2 regions of the Yaniella soli genome follow, and region 2 is predicted to be linked to the other one. Evidence: riboswitches for the same ligand, from Rfam matches in the RefSeq annotation. Region 2 holds a riboswitch; the other holds the start of a gene.

Region 1 (5,315 bases), on a different contig from region 2:
TCACAACATTACGCTGATAAGCGCTAATGCTGTCCTAGGCTGAGGAAGTGAATTTATGAGAAAGGTAACAGCATGTCATCGAAAGAGTCGGGGCAGCAGCCGGTAAAGCTGGCGAAGACGCTGACCAATATTGATGCGCTCGCCCTCGGGTTCGGCGCGATGATCGGTTTCGGTTGGGTTGTCCTGACCGGTGGCTGGATTCAAGAGGCCGGCACCATGGGTGCAGTCGCCGCCATAGTGGTGGGTGGCGCGATTATGGCGGTGGTCGGGCTGGTGTATTCGGAACTGACCTCGGCCATGCCACTTGCCGGTGGTGTGCACCAGTACGTGTTGCGAGGATTGGGCCCGCGGTTTGCGTTCATCGGTTCCTGGGCGCTGGTGGGCGGCTACGTCACCATTGTGGCCTTTGAAGCGGTGGCCTTCCCGCGAACGGTCGCCTATATTTTTCCCGAGATCAATGCGCTGCCCATGTGGGACATTGCCGGTGATACCGTCCACCTAACATGGGCGCTTATCGGCGTAGCTGGCGCGTTGGTCATCACGTGGCTCAACGTGCGGGGCGTCAAGCAGGCGTCGATAGCGCAAAACTTCACCGTGATCTTCTTGATCGTCGTCGGCATCTTGATGATTTTCGGCTCGGCCACCCGCGGTGATGCTGGCAATATGGAACCGTTCTTTACTCCGGGGACGGCAGGATTCTTCACGGTGCTCATCGCCATTCCGTTCTTGTTTATCGGTTTCGATGTGATCCCGCAGTCTGCCGAAGAAGTCAACGTCCCTGCTCGTAAAATTGGTCGTCTCGTGATTATCTCGGTTGCGATGGCCACCATTTGGTACATCATGGTTGTGGTCACGACGTCGTCGGCGATGAGCGGAGATGAGCTTGCCCAAGCGGATATTGCGGTCGCCGATGCCTTCGGTTCCTTATTCAATTCCCAGTTGATGGCAAACATTCTCATTGCTGGTGGTATCGCGGGGATTTTGACCTCGTGGAACTCGCTGATGCTGGGGGCTTCCCGGCTGGTTTATTCGATGGCGCGCACCGGGATGTTGCCTGCCTGGTTTGGTCAGCTGCACCCCAAATATCGGACTCCGGCCAACGCGTTGTACTTCATCGGTGGACTCTCTTTGCTGGCGCCCTTCTTTGGCGAAAACATGCTGACCTGGCTGGTCGATTCCGGTGCACCATCGATTATCATCGCCTACTTCATGGTCTCGGTCATCTTTATCGTGCTGCGTCGTCGCGATCCCGGCATGGACCGCCCGCTGCGCATTGGTGGCAAGGGCCGCGGTGGTGAACTCATCGGCTGGACCGCGACTGTGCTCACCGGTGCACTGTTCAGCGTGTACCTACCGGGCATGCCTTCGGCGCTTGACTGGCAGCCGTGGCTGATCTTCGCCATCTGGTGGGGCATCGGCGCGCTGTTCTTCTTCCGTGTACCGACCGGTGTAAAACCCGGGCCAAACGCAGGCGACGAGGTGCTGGCGATCGTCGAAAACCGGCGCCAGGCAAAAACCGACCGCGCATAACCGACCGATCCGAAGATGCCAGGGAGGACGCGACTCCCTGGCATTTTTCGTTAAGCATATGACGGGTGCATTTCCCTTTTCCGTGCAGGTTCGTCTAAGCTTGTGCTTCGTAACCATCCAGAGCGACTAAGAGACTTGGCTCGTTGACGTCGCAGCAACCACCCCGCGGGGCAGGTGCTAATGCCAAGAGATCGATGGAGTGAATCCTTGATGACGCATTCAGTATCAACCCCTGCCGTTGCCTGCCGAAATGTTGGTCGCGCTTTCGGTACCAATGGCTCAACCCGCCAGATTTTGACCGGAGTGAACCTCGAAATCGGTGCCGCAGAGATCATCTCAATCATCGGGGCCTCTGGCTCTGGAAAATCCACGCTGCTGCGCGCGCTCGGTGGCCTCGACACCGGCTTCACCGGCAAGGTGCTGATCGAAAACACGGAAGTCAACGAATATGACGCCCGCTGCGCGGTGGGTTTCCAGGAACCTCGGCTCCTCCCCTGGGCCACCGTGGCAGACAACGTCGCGATTGGTTTGCCCGACGGACTCTCCAAGGCCGAGGGTAGAGCGCGAGTGGCTGAACTACTTGAGCTGGTTGGCCTCACCGATGCCGCCGAGCATCGTCCTCGGAAAATTTCGGGCGGTATGGCCCAGCGTGCATCATTGGCTCGCGCCATGGCGCGTGACCCAGAAATCCTGCTGCTCGACGAACCGTTTGGCGCCCTCGATGCGCTGACCCGCATCAAAATGCAGCAATTGCTGTTGGATGTGCATGCACAAACCGGCACGACCACCGTCATGGTCACCCACGACGTCGACGAAGCACTGCTGCTATCAGACCGCATCGTACTGCTCGATGACTCGCCCCACACCCAGGGTGCAACCATCGCCAACATCTTCACACCACCTGTACCACGCCCACGTGTTAGCCATGACCCAGCGCTCGTCTCGCTGCGGAAACAACTGCTGACCGGCCTCGGCGTCGAAACACTTGCAACCTCGGAGGTATAACCATGTCCTTGTCACGTAAAACTCTGTCCGCAGCGATCCTGTCTGGCGCACTGGCATTGACCTCCTGTGCCGGTGAAAACGCCGAAGCCGAGACCGCAGCCGAAACCCTGAGCATCGACTACGCCACCTACAACCCACTGTCACTGATTATCAAAGATCAGGGTTGGTTAGAAGAAGAGCTCGACGGCGACGTTGAATGGGTATACTCGGCCGGCTCGAACCGCGCCAATGAGAACCTGCGCGCAGAAGCCATCGACGTTGGCTCAACCGCAGGTTCCGCTGCACTGTTGGCCCGCTCGACGGGCACCCCGATCCAAACCATCAGCGTGGTTGGCAACGTCGAATGGACCGCCCTGGTGGTACCGCAAGACTCCGACATCGAATCGGTCGAGGATCTTCAAGGACGCGCGGTTGCGGCCACTCGCGGAACCGATCCGTACTTCTTCCTCGTACAAGCCGTCGAAGAAGCTGGCCTCGAGCTCGATGACCTCGAAGTACAAAACGTCCAGCACGCAGATGGCTACACGGCGCTGAATAACGGTTCGGTCGATGCCTGGGCTGGTCTGGATCCGATCATGGCCGGCGCCGAGGACGATACCGAATTCCTCTATCGCAACGTGGACTTGAATACCTACTCGTTTTTGAACGCCACTGAGTCCTTCCTCGAAGAATCGCCTGAAGTGGCACAAACGGTTGTCGATACCTATGAGCGTGCACGCGAATGGGCGCTGGAGAATCCAGCAGAAACCGCCCAATTGCTCGCTGATGAAGGCGAAATTGAAGAGGACGTCGCCGAAATCGTCATCAACGAGCGTTCCGGTTTCGATATCAGCCCGGTTCCAGGTGAAGACCAGACCGAGGTGCTGTCGAATATCTCCTCGATCTTCGTGACCTCCGGTGATGTCGATAACCAGGAAAATGTGGATGAAGCACTCGAGACCCTATTGCGTCCCGAGTTCGCCGAAAATGCGGAGAGTGCTGAGTAAATATGACCACCATCGAAAAAACAGACGTCACCAGTCAGCACAAGCCCAACCTCGACCAGGCCGGCACCAGCCCGGCGCCGACCGCTAAGAAAACACGCTTTCTCGACCGCAAAGGCGTCAAACCTGTCATCGGGTTCCTCGTACCCATCGCGCTATTCATCGCCTGGTGGGCGGTCACTGCAGCAGAGCTGTTTACCCCGGTTCAGTTGCCGTCCCCCAGCGCCGTCATCGACGCCACGGTGGGGCTCCTGGAGCGCGGCGACCTGTGGATGCATATCGGCATCTCGGTCCAGCGTGTCCTGATTGGTTTCGGCATCGGTGCTGTACTCGGCATGATCTTCGGTGCGGTGCTAGGGCTCTCGCGCTGGGCCGACGCACTCCTGACTCCCATCCTGGGTGCGCTGCGTGCCGTGCCCTCACTGGCCTGGGTGCCGCTGCTCATTCTGTGGATGCAGATTGGCGAAGATTCCAAGGTCACGCTCATCGCGATCGGCGCGTTTTTCCCAGTCTTCACTACGCTCTATGCGGGCCTACAACACGTGGACCAACACCTGGTCGAAGCCGGCCGCGCATTCGGATATAAAGGCATCCGCCTGTTCAAGACCATCCAACTGCCCGCCGTCGTACCATCCATTTTCTCTGGGCTCCGGTTGGCACTAGCACAAGCCTGGTTGTTCTTGGTCGCTGCCGAACTCATCGCCTCATCAATGGGGCTCGGGTTCTTATTGACCGACTCGCAAAATAACGGACGAACCGATCGGCTCATCTTAGCCATCATATTGTTGGCTGTCCTCGGCAAAATCACCGACATCCTCTTGGGTCTCGCCGAGAAACGCGCCATCGCACGCTGGAGTTAACAAGTTCACAACAACAGCAGCGCGGCATTCGATAACGACGAGGATGCCGCCGCGATGACAAAAATCATCGCGATGATGCCGATGAGAATGCCAAGACCGTGCAAGATGGTGACAATCCAACCGATGACTTTGCCCGGGGTCGCCGAGACACCATTGCGTTCAGCTTTGACCGCGAAATAGATCGCCAACGGCCCCAAAATAATGCCGAAGGTAAACAGGCCGATAATGCCGAGCACCAACGACGTGGTCGAAGCGGATTGCCCCTCGGGGTTCTGTGGTGGCACGGGGTATCCGGGTGGGTGTTGCCAGCCGTAGCCCTGGTCGCTTTGACCACTGGGGTACTGCTCTGAGCCAGGTTCATAATTCTGTGTCATATCTCGACAATAACCGCAATGCACGTTTTCTGACGAGTCACCCAATTTTTATCGCGTCCTACCCTGCATCGTAAGATCAGGGCATGACGGTTTCAGCGACACAGATCACAGCGCAACGCACCACGGCCATTAAAGAACTCGCTCCGCTCCTCAACGAGACCACCCCGGTACTCGGTGCGATAGATTTCAACGTCCTCGATCAGCTCATCGAACAGCTGTTTGAGGCCTATCCGGAGCAGTGGGTGGCACACACGGTCACCCTCGAGCAGATGACGCTGCCCGGCGTGCTGGAGCATATTCGGGTTCGTGGGCTGGGCGTTCAGGCAGCGTCTGCCAGCCAGCTCGTCATTTCCCGTCGCTGCGGCTTCCTCCCTCACGAAATAGTGCACAATGCAGCAGCCAATTCCCGCGCCATGCTGCGCCAACTCGTAGAAGCCGATATCAGTTTCAGCGTGGATAGCTTTACAGAATTGGATCGGGTCGATCAGATTGGCGATGGCGCACTCGCCCTGCCGGTCATCGGGCTGCGGATCACCCCACAAACATCCAGCGATGACGGTATT
Region 2 (18,076 bases):
CCAATGGGTAATGCCGAGGACGTGCGCAACGCACTGGAGACCGCTGGTGCCGGACAACTCGGCAATTACCGCGGGGCATCATGGTCCACGACCGGTGTTGGACGGTTCACCCCCATGCAGGGCTCCCAGCCGCGCATGGGAGCTGTCGGCGTGCCATCCGATGTGCCCGAACACAAAATTGAGGTACTGGCTCCTCGCGAGATTGCTCGCAGCGTGGTCGAAGCCGCCATCGCTGCCCACCCGTATGAAGAGACCGCCTACTTCGTCACTGAAGTGTGGATGGTCGAAGACCTCTAAACGGTTTTGTACAGTTCACTGCTCAGATGCTGTTGCATTTCTTCGCCCATTGCCGCCATATCGTATTCGGTGTACACCGAGGTCCGGTGGGTGTCGAAAACATAGTGACGCATGGTGTGCTCGACCAGCTTTGCGGTGGTGGTATTGCGCACCTCCGAATAGCCCAACACCATCGTCAGGCTCCCGTCATCATTGGCGGTGGCAGTGCCTTCTAACAGTTCGGTTTGGCCCGTAGGCTGAGCCAACACAAACTCCATATGGCCACTTTCTTGTGGCCGCAGATAGCCAACTTCGGTGTGCATGGCCACGCCGTCAGAGTTGGCTGTTCGCTGTTCGTAGCGCAAAAACGGTTTGCCCTCGGTCGCGGTAAACGTAATGGTTTCCCGGTAATGGAAGTCATCCAAGGTCGGATACTGGCCGTGACCGTGGCCCTCCCAAGTACCGATCAGAAATTCGTATGGTGCTACAAGCTCATGCATAGTCATGGCCCCATTAAACGCCACCGACGACGGTGTTGCATACAGTTCGGTGGTTGCCATTGATCCCGCGAAGTATACTGTGCAACACCCGTTACACTCCCGAGAGGAACTCGTCATGGAAATGATCCCTTGGTTCGCATGGATCGCGATCGTCGCCATCATCGTGTGGGGCATGGTGATGATCTTCGGCAAAAGCTCAAATATGTCGAAATACGCTGACCGTGATGAAGAGTGGCAACGCGACATTGACTCCCTCAGGCGCCGCATTGAGGATCTCGAAGCGCAGTTGTACCGCCGTGGATAACAGACGAGCATCGGGACTGATTTATCGGTATAGAGCTCAGTTTTGGTTATCGAGGGGGCTTTGAGGCTGCGCGAGCCCGTGCCAGAAAGCAGATGCTCGAGAGTGTTGTTGTACCAGGGTCGGTAGGAGAGGTTCAGAAACTCGACTACGCCGCGAGATATCATCGAGCGAAGCGATGATATCGAGAACAGACCGCTGATGGAACTGTCCCGCCAGACGTTTTACCTTCTTACGTACGTTGTTCGGTGTAGGGCCGGCGTCGAGAGCGGAATGATGCCAGAGTCGATTATGATGAGCGCACCTATTACGTAGATATACCAACGCTCTTATTCGATATGGGAACCCACCTTTTGCAGCGCCAATACTTTCGGCGACGGCACCTGCGAGTGTTCCACTTGCTCCGCGTTCGATCGCTTTAGAGAGCGTCCCGAAGGACCATGCTTCGACCGCTGACCAGACTGGTAACCGGCTGTAGTCAATGCTGCGATCGACATCGCCTTTATAGCGCAGGATGTGGCGCTCTCTACTGCGGTCGATGTCGCGCAAGCATGCTTCGACAGTGGTCTCACGGTCTTCTATATCGGTGTAGAAGTCCTGCCGAAGATAGCGTCCATACGGGCCATATTCGTGGGCAATAACGCGGGCTACATGAGTGCGCAATAAGAGTTCCACTTGTGTCAGTGGCACTATTAATGCCATTCGTAACGCTTCGTCCGCGTCGTAGATATCGCGGATATTCGAGAATGTGGTGCCTGGGTGGAATGAGTTATCGCCTAGATGAGGAGCGCGCTGGAAGTAACGCATATACCCTGAAAAACGATAATAGTTCGTGGCAGTAAGAAAGGTCTGGCACTCCGCGTGATCTTCGATCACGAGACCACGGTTCTTTAGGAGCTGTATTTGCTCTTCCACAGAGAGACTTGGCTTCACAGATACCCCGGAAAGAAAAGAGGCCCCTCCCATTTGAGCTTTTGTAAGAGGCTTGGGAGGGGGTCGATTAACTTCAGAATAACACAGCGCGCGCACCCGGTAAATCATTCAAGCTGCTCTGTTGCGATATCAATCTCGCAGCATAACTCAAACCGTCGATACGTGCTCGTGAGCAGGGTGAACCTTACTTTTTCGTGGCCTGCCCACTAGGCCCAAGTAGTATTGAAGTACGAGCGGTAATCATTGTACTTGGGGGAATCGTTTCTCAATCGCAGTGGCCCCGGTGGAGCGGTAAAAATTCCTCTGTATCGCTTCAATGAGGCTCCACGCGTCGAAGATCGTTTCGTCGCGATAGGTGGAAAGACTGTTTCTGGGGCACTGTTTCGTGCCCGCACCATACTCCTGGACATGTCCTGGGAGCGACAAGCACTGAGCGAATTTAGGTCATTTCCCCGCTACACGTTTCGCTGCGAGACCTGCAGCGCCGGCGCCACCCTTTGCTGCGGCTTTCACCGCCTTCTTCCCAACAGTTTTAACTGCCTTTTCGCCAGGTAGACGAGGCCGTAGCTTATTCGCGACAGCAACGCCGGCAACACCGGCTCCGGCGGTCCCCATGATCAAACCGACGCCGATGATCTTGCGTCGTGCCGACCGGCGCTTGCCGTTCCAACCACCGTGCACGGTATCGGTATCGGCTGTCAGTGATTCATACAGGTTTCCGGACGATGGAGTGGCGGCTTCTTTCCGCGACAGGTGGGATTTATCCGTTTGAATGGCCATCATCCGCTCGGTCTTCTGTGGTGCAGCTCGGTGTTGTTTGACGATGAGCGCCGCACCGGGGCCTACGGGCACTTCGGGTTCGGGTTTAGTCGCGGCTTTCACCATGGCTTTGGCGATGCGTTCCGGTGGGTACACCGGAGGCATAGCGCGAGCTTTGCGCCCGCTGTAATTCGCCGCACGACCAAACAGCGGGGTATCAACGCTTGGCGGAATGACGTTCACCACGTGAATATTTTTCAAGCCATCGAGCCACAATTCTGAACGAAGGCTCACGGACAACGAGCTGGTTGCCGCCTTCGACATCGAATAGGCGGCGGTGTACGGCTGTGGCACATTGGCAACCGCCGACGACACGTTGATCAACACCCCGCGTTTTTGTTTTCGCATGGTTCCCAGTGCCGCACGGCTGCCATGCACATACCCCATCACATTCGTGTCGAGTACTTGTCGGATATCCTTCGTGGGGACCGTATCCACCGCACCGAATAAGGTGACTGATGCGTTATTGACCCAGACATCAATGCCACCGAATTGCTCTACAGCCTGGCGTGCAAGCGTGTTGACAGAAATTTCGTCGGAAATATCTGTGGGTACCGCGAGGGCGCGCACCTTGTGTTGTCGAACTTCTTTGGCGGCTTCTTCGAGTGCTGTTCTGCCGCGGGCGGCTAGCACGACATTGCTTCCAGCTTTCGCGAATCGTAGCGCGGTCGCACGGCCGATGCCACTGGATGCACCGGTGATCACGACGGTTGCGCCTTTGAGTTTCTTCATCGACAAGTTAATTGCCTCCTTGTCGGGCTGATGGGCGTGTGAATTCTACCTGTTCTATTCGCATTTGTACCGACTGTCCGGTTTCCCAAGCGTTGGCACCGGCCAGCACCGCGGGGTTGGGTATGTCGGCTCTGTTGTTGCGCTTGTCTGACGTCGAAATGCCGAGCCTACGATCGCGTGTCTGGAAGAGCTCTTCGTCGGCTTGGCCGTCATCGGTGAAGCCCATCATCAGCTGCGGGATGCCGTACGGGAAGTCTTCTTTGTCGTATTGCCACGTGTGGAATGTCTTGCCGTACGTCGTCACGAGGTCTTCGAAATACGAGTGTTCGGCAAGCTCCGGTACGCCCGGTGCCACGAGGGCGCCAGACTTTACCTCGTAGTGGTGACTGTGCCACAGACGTTTTTCGTCCTCGGGGAGATCACGAAAGCGCTCTTGACTGATGATGTATTCGATTCCAATCAGCCGTGCGTCGGGCTCGTTGCTGTCGAAGATCACGCACTGGTGCAGGTCATGACGCAGGTGAATGCAAAAGTGTGTGGCTTCGACTTGCCGGCCCATATCGTCGGCGTAGAAGTGGAAGCCGTTGAGATACGTGCTCATGGCATCGAGTGGATATTTGGGTTGCAGCAGATTAGAACTGACGTCCAGCATCCGATGTTTCGCTGGGTGTCCCTGACTGATCTTGGCGGTGGTTGCTACTTTGCGCCCAGCAATAATGCCCGCTGCGGTCGCCGCACCAGCAGCAACTCCAACACCGATACTTTTCAGATAATTGTGTCCCATGGCGCAACTCTACGTACTGAGCACACCGGCGAAAACAGCTCATCAACATCACGGATCGTCGCTGGAGTGATTACTCGCTGTCGGATTGTTCAGTGTCATCGCCTTCGGGCGCGTCTGACTGGCCGGCAGGGATGATCTCGCCTTCTGGCCAGTTTTCTTCGATGTAGGTGGCTACCTCGTCGGAGTGTAGTAGTTCATCGAGCCGCTGGATGGCTTCGTGGTGTTCGTTTGAACTATTCCAGACCAGAATGCTGGAATGTGGTGAGAGGTTCACTCCTTCGACCAACAGGGCGTCTTCGATGTTGAGTTCTGCCTGGTCAAAATGTCGGGCGTGGATGATCACAGCGTCGGTGGCGTTATCCTCGAGCTGCTGATCAAGCGCATCCGTATCGTATTCTTTGAATTGTAGACCCGATGGGTTCTGCTGATCCGAGAGCTCTGCTGGCTTTGTATCCCTCTCAATGTCAGATAGTAGCCTGTGCGCCTCGAGCAATCGTAGAGCACGGTACTGATCCGCTGCCACCGAGGTTATCCCGATGGTCGAGCCCTCGGGGAGGGCCTCGATGCGGTCATACCGACTCGAAAACAGCGCGTAGGGAGCAATATGGACACCTGCGCCATAGGAAAAACTGTAACCGTTTGCGTTGACGTCCTCGTTGAGTGCTGGGATGTGTTGTACGAAATTTGCATCCAATTCACCTGCAGCAAGACGGCTATTCGCTATCTGATGATCGGTCATTTCAACAATTTCGAGTTGCAAGCCCTCGTCGCGGGTCAGATCATCAGCTAGAAATTCGAGGATGTCACTGTGTGGTTGGGGTTTCGCCCCGACGGTCAAGGTGGTGAGGTTTGCGTCGCTCGAAGACGGTGAAGGGGAGGCGGAAGGCGTCGTAGTACTTTGCTCGCTGGCGCCGCATGCAGTCAAGAGTAATGACGTGAAGATCGCGGTCATGCCGAGCATGATCCGACGGTTTAACCTACGGGATGTGGTAACCATATGAGCTCCTGATACGGTCTTCGGTAACCTTCGGCAACTGTAGATGTATAGGCCAACGTTAAGATCGGATGAGCCAATTTGAAATGGTTAAACAGCTGCGTGGCACCCACCAATTTCAGGTGAATGCCACGCGGCGCTGAGTTATACGAGCCCTTGGCTACTGTTGATCAGCGTCATCGCCGTCGGTCGCGCCTGACTGACCGGCGGGGATGATCTCGCCTTCGGGCCAGTTTTCTTCGATGTAGGTGGCTACCTCTTCGGAGTGCAGCAGTTCATCGAGCTGCTGGATGGCCTCATTGTCGTCAGCCGAGGAATTCCACGCCAGCACGTTGGCATACGGGGAGTCTTCGGCTTCCTCAACTACAATCGCGTCATCAACGTTGAGTCCGGCTTGGAGGAAGTAGTTGCCATTGATGATGGCGGCATCGATGGATGGGTCATCAACAACCTGGGCAAGGATCTCGGGTGGGTTCTCCTCGAACTCCAAGCCCATTGGATTCTGTTCTTCGGTCAGCGTCAGCGCGGCCGATTCACCATCGATGTCCTCGAGTAGTCCCGCTTCTTCGAGCAGCATCAGCGCGCGTGGCTGGTTGCCGGCATCCGAGGTAATACCAATGGTGGCGCCTTCGGTGATGTCGTCGGCGGAGTCGTGCTGACTGGTAAACATCGCGTACGGCTCGATGTGCACGCCCTCGCCGTGTGAGATTTCGTAGCCGTGATCTTCGATCTGCTGTTCTAAGAAGGGCACGTGCTGGAAGTAGTTGGCATCCAGGGTACCTTCGTCCATCTGACGGTTTGGCAGCTGGAAGTCATCAAACTCGACCACTTCAATTTCCAGTCCGGCATCAGCGGCCAGTTCTTGGGACACGAAGTCGAGAATCTCAGCGTGGGGGACCGGGCTTGCGCCGACTGACAGCGTAGTGACGCCATCGTCGTTGGCGGTTGGCCCTTCGGCGTTGTCGTCCGAGCCACCGCAAGCGGCAAGAACCAGTGCGGAGGCGGCAGCCAGACCGGTCAAGGCCAACGCGCGTGGCCGGCGTGAGGATGAGTTAAACATAAATGCTCCTGTGTAGTTTTCTGTAAGGCTATTGCTGGACCGGCTCAGCGGTGATCGACCACTTCGACAATCTTGTCGCCGATCCACTGGATCAGTTGGACCCCGATGACGATGACCACGATGGTGACGACCATAATTTGAGGATCATAGCGCTGATACCCGTAGTTATAGGCCAGACGGCCGAGACCGCCACCGCCGATGAGCCCTGCCATAGCCGAATACCCAATCAATACCACAATGGTATTCGTGATCGCAGCAATCAGACCCGGAAGTGCCTCCGGGAGGAAAACTTTCGTCACAATCTGGCTGTTCGACAGGCCCATCACCTGGGCGGCATCAACGGTTCCCGTTGGCACTTCACGCAGCGAGGTCTCGACCAAGCGTGCAAAGAACGGAGCGGTGGCAATGGTCAAAGACACGGTTGCCGCAATGGGACCGATCGAGGTGCCAACTATCCACTGGGTGAACGGGATCAGTGCGACCATCAAAATCGCATATGGTATCGAACGCGTAATGTTGACGATGATCGACGACAGCAGCGCATAGGTGACGCGCATCGGGGCCAGTCCGCCGGGACGGGTGATGTGCAGAATAATGCCGATGACCCCACCGATGATCACGGTCGCGACACCGGAGATGCCGACCATGACCACGGTATCCCAAATCGCTTCGGGCAATGCTGTTTCCAGGGCGCGGTTGTTCAGGAGTTCTTCAAACCAGTTCATACCTGCACCCCTTCCTTTGCGCGAGCGCGCTCACTGTATCCGTGACGTGCAAGCGTGGCTTCAATGCCGGTGATGTTAATCTGCTCAGCCGAGCTGATGGCCAATAGATAGTGAGCGAACCGAGTATCACCCAGGGTTTCAACATTGGCGGCCGTGATGTGCACGGTCACCGGATTTTCTTCGGCGATGTGGGAAGCAATCGGTACGTTGACCGCATCTTGTTTGCCCACAACTTCCAACACCAAATCTGCGGCAGCCAGTTCATGTGTCGGCAACGGCAGCAGTGCGCGAGACAACCGGGAGTTGACCTTGCCGGCGACCTCAGCGAGTTTGCCCGACTCCAAGATTTTGCCGTCATCCAGCAGCGAGACCGAATCGCACAGTGTCTTGACCACCGACATCTCGTGAGTAATCACCACAACGGTCAGATTCAGACGGCTGGAGACCGAACGGATCAGTGTCAGAATCTCGTTGGTCGTGGCCGGATCCAATGCAGACGTCGGCTCGTCACACAGCAGGACGTCCGGATCCGCGGCGAGTGCACGCGCGATCCCCACGCGTTGGCGCTGCCCACCCGACAGCTGCGCCGGGTAGGTGTCTTCCAGTCCACTCAATCCCACGAGGTCGATGAGCTCCTTGGCCCGGGCGCGACGCTCGGCCTTATGAGTTTTGACGATTTCCAGAGGCATCGCGATATTGTCGGCCACGGTTCGTGATGAGAGCAGGTTCGCGTGCTGAAACACCATACCGATGCGACGACGGGCGTTGCGCAATTCGGTATCGGTGACGCCGGTGAGATCCTGGTCCCCGACAATCACCTTGCCCTCGGTTGGACGATCCAGCAGCGTCAGACAGCGCACGAGGGTCGACTTCCCCGCGCCCGAACGGCCGATGATGCCGTGAATCTCGCCGTCGTCGATGTCCAAATTGATGTTATCCAAGGCGACGACATCCCTGGCGGGTTGCCGATACACCTTTGTCAGCTCTCGAACGGAAATCATGGGATCCTTTGCCACATTTGGTTGTTGACTCAGTATAAACACTGGCAGACTAAGAGGGCTTAGACATTGCTATTTTGGCTTCTCGGAAGGAAACACTCTTGTCGTCACTGCTCGGTAAAAATCTGATGGAACCGGACCCAACACTGCTGCCGGAAGAACCGGAAGTACAGGCTCGCTACGAGGCGGGAGACCTGCCCGAGGAGATCGCACAGCGATTCCCGGATTCCTCACTCGCCTGGGCGCTCGCAGCCGAAGACGCCTGGGACGACGGCCGCACGCTCGAGTCCTACGCCTATGCTCGCGTGGGTTATCACCGTGGCCTCGATTCACTGCGCGGTGCCGGGTGGAAGGGCGCTGGCCCTATCCCGTGGGACCACATCCCAAATCGCGGTTTCTTGCGGGCTCTCTACTCGCTGGGTCGTGCCGCCGCTGCGATTGGTGAGACCGACGAGGTCGATCGCATCACGAAATTCCTCAATGACTCGGATTCATCAGCAGCCGAGCAGATCGAGGCTGCGAATTAGGCGGGATGTTATGGCCGTAAGGTCGTCCGCATTTTAGGTAAAGCACTGGCCGAGCAAGGGCTTTCCTTTCGCCAAGACACCTAGCTGATCAGGTAAACCGTAGGGTCGCATCGTCTGCGCAACGTGGTACGGCTCTACGGTTTTCCCATACGCTGTACTAGCTGGGAAAATCATTCTGAACCTAAGCAATGCAGCAATATTGCGATCTTCGGAACGCACAGCGGTGTAACCCAACTTGTTTAGCACAACATTACGTGGTTTGAAGCAGACCACAGAGCACGCATGGTGCTCGAAATGGTTAACCAGGTAGAGTCCAAAACACATAACCATCCAGAGCGGCTGAGAGATCTGGCTCCATGATGCCGCAGCAACCCTCCGATTACCGGGTAAGGGTGCTCACGCCAGGACCGATGGAGGATAGAACCCATGATGTCGTTACCTTATGTGTATGCGGGTTTACACGCTACTGTTACAAAAATACTCAGCGGGTTGAAAGCTGTGATGCCTCGGGACATCGCCGCAGGCCAGATGCCGGTTGAGTATCGGACAGCTGCCGCGTAATAACCCGTCGTGTACCGCGGTAGGCCCCGTCGACCCGCAGATGAAGTTCTTGGGCGCAATACCGTCATCAATGGCTGGTGCATTCGGCGTCAGAAAAACACTCCGAGTGGCACCAGCGCGCTGAAATGAGTAGAACAATATGACTTCGAAGAATTATCAGGCGCTCGCAGAGCAATACGCACCACTATTTGCTGATATTGCACGTGGTGAACGTGCCAGAGAAACCGGACGCCATCTGCCACTGATCCCCATGCGTCAACTCAGCGCCCACGGGCTGGGAACACTCAGTATCCCGGAACACGAAGGTGGTGATGGCGCAAATTATGAGACGGTCCTGAGGTTGCTGATGGATCTAGCAGCCGTGGATGCCAATCTGGCACACATATGGCGCAGCCATCTGGCATTTGTTGAATATCTGCGGCTGGTGCCAGACTCGACGGTTCGAGCTCAGTGGTGGAAACGTATCGGGGATGGTGACTGGGGCGGCTCCGCGCTGTCCTCCCATCACGAGCCGACGAAAGATCAGGACACCGTAGTCACCCGAGATCATACCGGTACGTTACGCATTACCGGAGCCAAGTTCTACACAACCGGTACCTTGGCTTCAACGTGGACGGTCGTAAGTGCCACATTAGAAAAGAGCCTGGCCGAAGCGCAATTGCGACGTCGTCGACGGAGCGGTGCAGCTGGACTGTCTCTAGACGATGTGGCTGAGGGGTTGGTCGTGGTCCGGGTGCGTCAGCCTCGAATCCAGGTAAAAGATGACTGGGATGGTTTCGGTCAGCGAATGACAGCAACCGGAACGCTGCAGATGCGCGATGCCGGTGTGGAAGCGCTGTTGGACATTGATGGACGGTACACCCGGGTCCCCATATTTCATGAGGCTTCACTGGTTGCTTTGCTGGCAGGAATCGGCCGGGCAGCATTACGTGACGGGGTTGCTCAAATGCGCGGGCGTACCAGGGTGTTCAACACTTCCACCGGAAGCATTCCTCGCAACGACAACCAAATGCTGGGCATTATCGGTGAGTTGTCAGCTCAACTGGCGGCTACCGAAGAACTCGTGCGGGCCATAGGCCGTGAACTCGATACCGATAGATTAGATGAGGCAAGACTGCTTGCTCAGCGTGCCAGTGTGATGGTGCCCAAACTGGTGTTGGATGTGTGTACCCGAATTTTTGACACTCTCGGCGCTTCCGCTACCTCGACCAGTTGGGAGCTGGACCGGCACTGGCGCAATGCCCGCACCCTAGCGACCCATGATCCTGCTGTGTTTAAAGCACGTATGTTAGGTGATTGGGAAGTTAACGCTGCACAACCAACACCATTTATTGCCACGAGTAGCGGTCACCAACAAAGCTAGGTGCTGCACCAGGGCCGGCACCACCAGTCAGGCCCAAACCACACAAAATTTAGCCGGGAGTGGTCACTGAAGCAAAAGCCCCGCGGTATTGGGCTCCTGGGTGATTCGCCGGGAGGCGGTCATGACCAAAGATCTTCTTTCGTAGAGTTCCTTCGGCGTACTCGGTTTTGGCCAGGCCTCGACGCTGCAGAACCGGCAACAGTTTCTCATTGAATTCGTCATAACTGCCGGGTAACCGCCAATTGATGAGGTTAATTCCGTCTACGCCCGCTTCCTGCCACGCTTCGAGTCGGTCTGCGATGTGTTCTGGGGTGCCGGCCACGTATCCTCGACGGATGCGGCCGTTTGCGAGATCAGCAAGTGTAGGTTCACGGTGGGGAGTGGCCCGACGCAGCCATTCCACATGGGCCTGACCACCATTATTTGGGATGTCAATGAGACGCGTATCGTCAGGCAACCGGGATCCGTCCGGCAGAATCCCCAATGCTGCGTGTGTCAAAAACCCAGTCACCGACGCGTACTCCAGGTAATCCTGTTCTTTTGCTTTCACATCTGATGCTGAATCGCCGATGACTAACGACAGGCCCTGAAAGAATTTCACGTCGTGCGGGTTCCGACCAGCCTCAGCGATTTTGGCGCGCGTCCGATCAATATGGTCCTTGGCCACGGCTGGGTTGGGGGTGACAATAAATTGGCACTCAGCATGTTGGGCTGCAAACCGGATGCCGCGCTCCGAACCGCCAGCCTGGAAGAGCAGCGGTGTACGCTGTGGTGATGGTGACGGAAGATGGGGCCCCTCAACTGTGTACCGCGGTCCGTGATGGAAGATTTTGTGGATCTTTGCCGGATCAGAAAAACGACTTCCAGCCTTGTCTTGCAAGAGGGCTCCTTCGTCCCACGAGCCTTCCCACAGTTTGTAGACCACCTCAAGGTATTCATCGGCCCAGTCGTACCGTGCGTCGTGTTCGACCAGGGCATCTAAACCGTAATTCCGTGCAGCATTTTCTTGTGTGGAAGTGACGATGTTCCACGCGACGCGTCCTGCCGACATATGGTCGAGTGTGCTGAGCTGCCGAGCAAAGTTGAAAGGGTGGTTCTGCATCACATTGGACGTGGTAGCCAGTCCTATGTGCTGAGTTACTGCAGTGAGTGCACCCAGCAGCACCGTCGGATCATTGGACGGAATTTGTAATCCTTCGTGCGCATTATCTACATACTGTCCGCCTGCTGGTCCGTAGAGTCCAGATACATCGGCGAAGAACATCGCATCGAACAGACCTTCTTCGAGGGTGTGTGCAAGTTCTAACCAAAATTTCAGGTCGTTGAATTCGGACTGCCGGGCTTCTGGATGCCTCCACTGTCCGTGTTGGATATGGGATCCAGTATTCATGACAAAAGCGTTATAAAGTAGTGGGGTTTTGGCTGTGCTCACAGTTGGTTCTCCTGGGTAGATGTTGGGTTGTCAGTGGAAGGTTCAGAGAAGGTAGCGTCCGTTGGCTGCGCGGCGCCGATGTACACGGGTGCGATCCCGGCATCTGCGGTGAGTCGTTGTTGACCAATTTCACGGGCACGATAGGTCAGCGGGTTGTGGCTACCGAGCACCCTGGCGTTGCGCCAGTGTCGGTCCAACCCACGGGACTGTGAAGTTGCTGAGGCGCCACCCACTTCGAATAATTGTGTACTGGCGGCCAGCACTTGCTCAACAACGACAACTTGAGCTTCCGAGGTGACCGTGTCCAGTTCCGCAGTATCTTCGATGAGGCCATCAAGCTGTTCGGCCCGGGCAACGGTGGCATCTAACGAGTTGATGGCGACGGCGAATGCCGCCTCTACGCCAAAAATACGCGAGGAGATACGGCCCACTGCTTCTTGAATGAGCGGGTCGCGCTGGGGGCTAGAACCCACCCCGTGAGCAAATGTTCTGTTGCGGCCTCGTACGTATTCAACTGCATCGCGTCGCACAGCTCGGCCAATCCCGGTGAGCGCAGCTAATAATACAAGTTGTACGAAGGACGTTAGAGTGCCAGGGCCTTCCTCATTTCCGGGTGGCTCGATGTTGGAAGGATCGACTGCCACGCTCGATAAGTGCGTGGTGCCGGAAGCAGTCAGCCGCTGCCCAAAACCGTCCCAGTCATCTACGAGCTCCACGCCGGGATCGTCTCGATGGACTGTCACCCTGCGCGAGGTACCGTCAGCGAGATCAGCGGCTACTTTGATCCAGTCCGCGAAGAGACTGCCAGTGCTGTAATATTTGGTGCCATTGAGATACCACCGACCGTCCCGATGCTCCAGGCGGGTTGAGTTCGTGCCTGGTTTATTGCCTTTTTCTGTGGTGGCATTACCGAAGATTTCTCCGGCCACAATGCGGGGAAACCAGCGTTGTTGCTGGCTGCGATCAGCTCCCCGCAATTGCTGCACCGTGGTGAAGTGCGCTCGCAGAGCCTGGACGAGGTTCGGATCCGCCTCCCCGAGGCGGGCCAGCAACAAGAAGGTGTCTGTAAGCGATGCGCCCAAACCCCCATATTCAGTGGGGACCCGAAGCGATGTGAAACCTGATTGCGCCAGACGCTGGATTGCGTCATATGGCAGCGCACGATTGGTCTCTCGTGCAATTGCACCGGAGGCGATTTCATCAAACACGGGTTGAAACGTGGCCGTAAGCTCGGCAAAACTTGTGGTGGGTATAAATGTTGTGGTCACTGGTGCCCTTCGGTTGTTGTGGCCAATCGCGGTGCTGAGGCTAATAGCGATCGGGTATAGGGATGTGTCGGGTTGTTGAAGACTTCGTGGGCGCGTCCGGCTTCCACCACGGTGCCCTCCCGCATCACGATGATTTCATCGCTGACATGTTGGACGACGCCCAGATCATGGGAAATGAAGAGGTAGCTGAAACCAAATTCACGCTGCAGTACATCCAAAAGGTCGAGGACTTGAGCCTGAATCGATACATCCAGGGCCGATACCGGTTCATCGCACACGATAATTTCGGGACCGGACGCTATCGCGCGTGCAATGGCGATGCGTTGGCGCTGTCCACCGGACAGATTCTGGGGACGACGGTGCAGGTGGACAGCTGCGAGCCCGACGGTTTCAAGTAACTGCACGAGCTCGTCGCTGCGGTCGGCCCGTGATAACTTCCCACCATCGATGAGCGCATCCGCCAGGATCTGTTCGACGGTCCATTGGGGGTCAAATGAGCCCAACGGGTCCTGATAAATGGCGGCGATGCGTCGTCGGTCGGGTCGGCGCTCGCGTTCGGCAAGAGCGCTCCATTCGCGACCGTTGAATCGCACTGACCCGTGGTCGGGTCTGGTGAGTCCCAACACCAAACGGGCAACGGTACTTTTGCCCGAGCCGGATTCTCCTACAATGCCCAGGGTGGTGCCGCGCGTCAGCGAGAAGGAGACATCATCGACGGCGACACGGGTGCTGCGGTCCGGGTTGTGGTAGATCTTTCGCAGCTGTGTTCCGACCAGCAAGGGTTCGGTGACTTCCGTGTCAGCGGCGGATACGGTTTGTGCTTGTTGTTGCGACGTGATCATGGCGTATTGACGTTCCGAAATCGTCACCGCATCTTCGGCGAGTCTGGATCCGCGGGGTCGGTCTGTCGGGACGGCTCCAATGAGCCGTTGGGTATAAGGGTGCTGCGGGTTGCCTAACACCTCGGCGCTGGGGCCCGTCTCAACTATGTGGCCTGCTTGCATCACGGCAATCCGATCCGCCAACTGCCCAACAACGGCAAGGTCATGGCTGATCAGCAATAGTGCGGTGCCGTGCTGCTGATAGTTCGTCAATAAGTCGAGGATCTGTTGCTGCACCGTGGCATCCAGAGCGGTCGTTGGCTCATCGGCGACCAGCAGGGGTGGGTCCAGTGCGATTGCCGACGCGATGAGTGCGCGCTGGCGTAGCCCACCGGAGAGATCGCCGGATCGTTGGTGTATGCGCTGTTCGGGCTCGGGGATACCGACATCGGTTAATAGCTGCAGGACACGTTGGGTGCGCTGGGCTTTGGAGAGGTTTGTATGAATGCGAAGTGCGTCGTCGATTTCGCGACCGATAGGGCGCAGTGGATCCAGAGATACCAGTGCGTCCTGGAGAATGTACCCAACCTCGGCCCCTCGGATGCGCCGCCATTGACCTGCGGTATTGTGCAGCTGGTCGACCCCGCCGAGTTCGACTGCATCAGCGGTGATGTTCGCGTTGGCGCCGGTGAGCCCGACGAGTGTGCGGGCGGTGACAGATTTACCGGAACCGGATTCTCCGACGACGGCGAGACACTCGCCAGCCTGAATCTGAAGATCCACGTTGTGCACGACCAGCGCGTCGTCGTGCTGACCGGAAAATGCTACGGAGAGATTCTGGATGTTGGCTGCTAGTGGCTGATTCATGACCGTTCTTTCTGACGCTGTTGGAGACTGTGTCCCAGGATGGTGGTCGCGGCTGCACTGAGGACGATGAAGATCCCGGGGAAGAGAGTGATCCACCAAGCGATACTCATATACCCGCAGCCGGCAGCCAGCATGGCACCCCATTCGGGGGTGGGAGGTGTCGCGCCGAGGCCTAGGAAGCTCAGCGACGAAGCCCAGACAATGGCTTGCCCCACGCCGAGTGTCACCAGCACAAATAATGGGGCCGCGACGTTTGGGAGGACGTGTCTGCGAATAAGGAAACCCTGTGAGTGGCCCTGCACCACAGACGCTTCCACGTAATTCGAAGCCCTGATGGAACGCACCTGTGATCGGATAATCCGTGCATAGCCAGGTGCCGTGGACAGCCCAACCGCCAGTGTTATAGCTATTTCACCGGGGCCCAGGATGGTAATCACCAGCAATGCCAGCAGCAGGCTCGGGAACGCGAAGAGCACTTCGAGCACACGGTTGACCCCGAAATCCACGACCTTCGAACCCCACCCGGCAATGACCCCGAGTACTAGTCCCAGCCCTACGCCAATGACGGTGGCCATCAGACCGATGGATAACGAATTCCGCGCGCCGTGAATAACGCGGGTAAATACATCTCGACCAGATTCATCCGTACCGAAAGGATGTGCGAACGTCGGACTAGCAAAAGCGTTGGCCGGTTCCATGGCGAGCGGGTCACCGGAAGCGATGATCCCCGGGGCAATGGTCGCTACGATCAGGAAGCCGACCACCGCGCTCGGTATCACAATGGCCGGCCGGAACCGTCGCCGGCTCGCGCGCTGGGGCGGTTTGACCTCGACCGGGGTTGGTGTGGTTTGCAGGGTCTGTGTCATGGAATTACCTTTCGATTTAGACGCCGCGGAGCCGCGGGTCAGCCAACCGCTCGGCGAAGTCGCTTAAGAGCGTGACGACCACGTAGATTGTGGCGATCAATATCACCACGCCCAATACGACGGGTACATCTCGCACAATCACGGCTTCTAATAGCGTTCGGCCAAGTCCTGGCCTGGCGAAGACGGTTTCGACAACTACTGCACCACTGATGAGTGAACCGAACGCCCATCCTGTGAGATTGATTCCGGGTAGTGCTGCGTGGCGTATGGCGTGACGCATGCTCACCCCGATTTCTGTCTCTCCGCGCGCTCGCGCAGACAACGCGAAAGGAGAATGCATGGCCGTGACCATCGATTCGCGCATCGCTTGGCCGAGGAACCCGGCCAGCGGGACGGCAAGAGTGACCACCGGCATAATCAGGCTTGGCACGCCCGGTGCCCCTGACGTGGTCGGAAGCAGCTGGAGATTCACGCTGAAGATCAGGATGAGGATAGTGCCCAACCAGAAATGCGGTACGGCCGCCGAGACGATTTCTAAAATGTTGGCCACGACTGCAGCGGTACGGCCGGAGCGGACTGACCACAGGGCCAACCCAAGGGCAAAGACCCAGGCCAACATCAGTGCCAGGGCGGCCAGTAATAACGTATTGCCCATCTGCTCGCCCAGAACCTGTGCCACAGGCTGGCGTAATTGGTAGGACTCTCCAAGATCGCCGACCACCAGGTTCAACAGGTAGGCGCCGTATTGCACCAGGACGGGACGATTTAATCCGTGCAGTTCGCGTGTCTGTTGCCGAACCTCTTCGGTGGCATTGGCCCCCGGGCCGCCGAGTAGTGCATCCACCGGGTCACCGGGCACCAATCGCAGAGCGAAAAACGCAATGGTTGCCACGGCCCACAGCACGAAGATCGCACCCGAGATGCGGGTGAGCATCCAGCGGACCGTGGTCAGGGTTTTCGTTTTGAAATCAGATATGGAGATGTGTGCTGTGGTCATGTTCGGTCCAACCATGTGTCATAGAAGGTGGGCATACCTAGTGGCGAGATGAGCCGGATGCCGTTGACATCGGCGCGGAAACTGAGTCTGGTTTGCTGATCGAAGATTGGCAGGTTGAGGTACTGGCCGTGGACGGCTTCCTGCGCTGCGACATAGGCTTCTTCGCGTTCTTGCGTATCGCCGGTGACCGCAGCGGTGTGCAGGAGCTCGTCTATCTGCTCAGCTTTCGGCCCTTCGAGTCCGTTACTATTGGCGTGGTAGCCGCCTTCGACGATCGAGGGGATATTGGCGGTATCGTGCGTGAGATTCAAAACCGCGGGGGAGTTTTTGGTGTAGTACAACGGGATCAAGTTGTAGTCCCACGCATTGCGTCGTTCTGTGTAGGTCGATGACTCTTCCTGATCGATGATCAGTTTGAACCCGATGTCTTTGGCGCTGGCCTGAAATTGCTCCAGAACAGCCACGGGGACCAGCACCGAATCCGTCTGTAACACGACGGCCGACAGCTGTTCGCCGTCTTGTATTCGGTAGCCTGATGCGTCGCGTTCCGTCCAACCGGCTTCATCCAGCAAAGCATTAGCCCGGTCAACATCCCGGCTAAAGATCTCCGGCTGCTGGTGGTTGTATTGCGTGATCGAGCTGAGCACTGAGTCTGACCGATCAACGGTGTCGAGGAAAATACTCTTCAGCGCAGCATCTACATCTACCGCACGGGTGAACGCCTCACGGACCCGGACGTCGTCGAACGGAGTTTCCGTGGTGTTGAACGCCAAATTGACGACATGTCCCGGCCGCGACCCGATCAGTGTTTCCAACGATGGATCCGCATCGGCGACGATGGCATCCTGGGGCTGCACGACGTCGATGACATCTACTTCGCCGGACTGTAAAGCAGCAAAGCGATTCGCATGGTCGGGGAGGAACCGCCAGATGATGCGGTCCAGGTATGCCGGGCCGGTACGTTGGGCCGAAGGCGCAGGCGTATGATACTCGTCGTTACGAACCAGCACGATCTGACGCTGCTTGTCCCACGACTCCACTTTGAATGGACCGGTGCCGACCGGAGATAAACAGTTCTCCTCCATACCCCGAGCTAGCGCCTGTTGCGATTGGATGGGCACCCATACCTGGGCAAGGTGCTCCAACATGGCGTTGTCGGGCTCCGAAAGGTGCAGTCGTGCGGTGAATTCGTCAACGAATTCTACCGAGTCAACCTTCTCCACGGCCAGGATGGCTGTGCTCGACAGTGTCG

Evidence for each region. A riboswitch is a leader RNA that binds a small molecule or an ion and turns the genes downstream of it on or off. The one in region 2 is predicted to bind S-adenosylmethionine.
Region 1: another riboswitch for S-adenosylmethionine. It lies ahead of ACYVJT_RS04455 (ABC transporter ATP-binding protein); the one in region 2 lies ahead of ACYVJT_RS08770 (acyl-CoA dehydrogenase family protein).

Annotation. Positions count from the first base shown of each region.
Region 1 is NZ_BAAGSP010000006.1:416-5,730, reverse strand. It holds gene ACYVJT_RS04460 (APC family permease) at 73-1,530, shown strand; SAM riboswitch class I at 1,641-1,731, shown strand; gene ACYVJT_RS04455 (ABC transporter ATP-binding protein) at 1,741-2,535, shown strand; gene ACYVJT_RS04450 (aliphatic sulfonate ABC transporter substrate-binding protein) at 2,538-3,521, shown strand; gene ACYVJT_RS04445 (ABC transporter permease) at 3,524-4,378, shown strand; gene ACYVJT_RS04440 (DUF4190 domain-containing protein) at 4,384-4,752, opposite strand; partial or broken gene ACYVJT_RS04435 (type III PLP-dependent enzyme domain-containing protein) at 4,836-5,315, shown strand, end outside.
Region 2 is NZ_BAAGSP010000014.1:15,992-34,067, forward strand. It holds gene ACYVJT_RS08715 (YqfO family protein) at 1-297, shown strand, start outside; gene ACYVJT_RS08720 (heme-binding beta-barrel domain-containing protein) at 294-836, opposite strand; gene ACYVJT_RS08725 (hypothetical protein) at 892-1,080, shown strand; gene ACYVJT_RS08730 (Abi family protein) at 1,117-1,992, opposite strand; gene ACYVJT_RS08735 (SDR family oxidoreductase) at 2,455-3,561, opposite strand; gene ACYVJT_RS08740 (OBAP family protein) at 3,569-4,345, opposite strand; gene ACYVJT_RS08745 (MetQ/NlpA family ABC transporter substrate-binding protein) at 4,416-5,342, opposite strand; gene ACYVJT_RS08750 (MetQ/NlpA family ABC transporter substrate-binding protein) at 5,500-6,399, opposite strand; gene ACYVJT_RS08755 (methionine ABC transporter permease) at 6,444-7,124, opposite strand; gene ACYVJT_RS08760 (methionine ABC transporter ATP-binding protein) at 7,121-8,125, opposite strand; gene ACYVJT_RS08765 (DUF3151 domain-containing protein) at 8,251-8,649, shown strand; SAM riboswitch class I at 8,973-9,066, shown strand; gene ACYVJT_RS08770 (acyl-CoA dehydrogenase family protein) at 9,350-10,573, shown strand; gene ACYVJT_RS08775 (LLM class flavin-dependent oxidoreductase) at 10,623-11,963, opposite strand; gene ACYVJT_RS08780 (acyl-CoA dehydrogenase family protein) at 12,002-13,273, opposite strand; gene ACYVJT_RS08785 (dipeptide ABC transporter ATP-binding protein) at 13,270-14,961, opposite strand; gene ACYVJT_RS08790 (ABC transporter permease) at 14,958-15,827, opposite strand; gene ACYVJT_RS08795 (ABC transporter permease) at 15,844-16,824, opposite strand; gene ACYVJT_RS08800 (ABC transporter substrate-binding protein) at 16,821-18,076, opposite strand, start outside.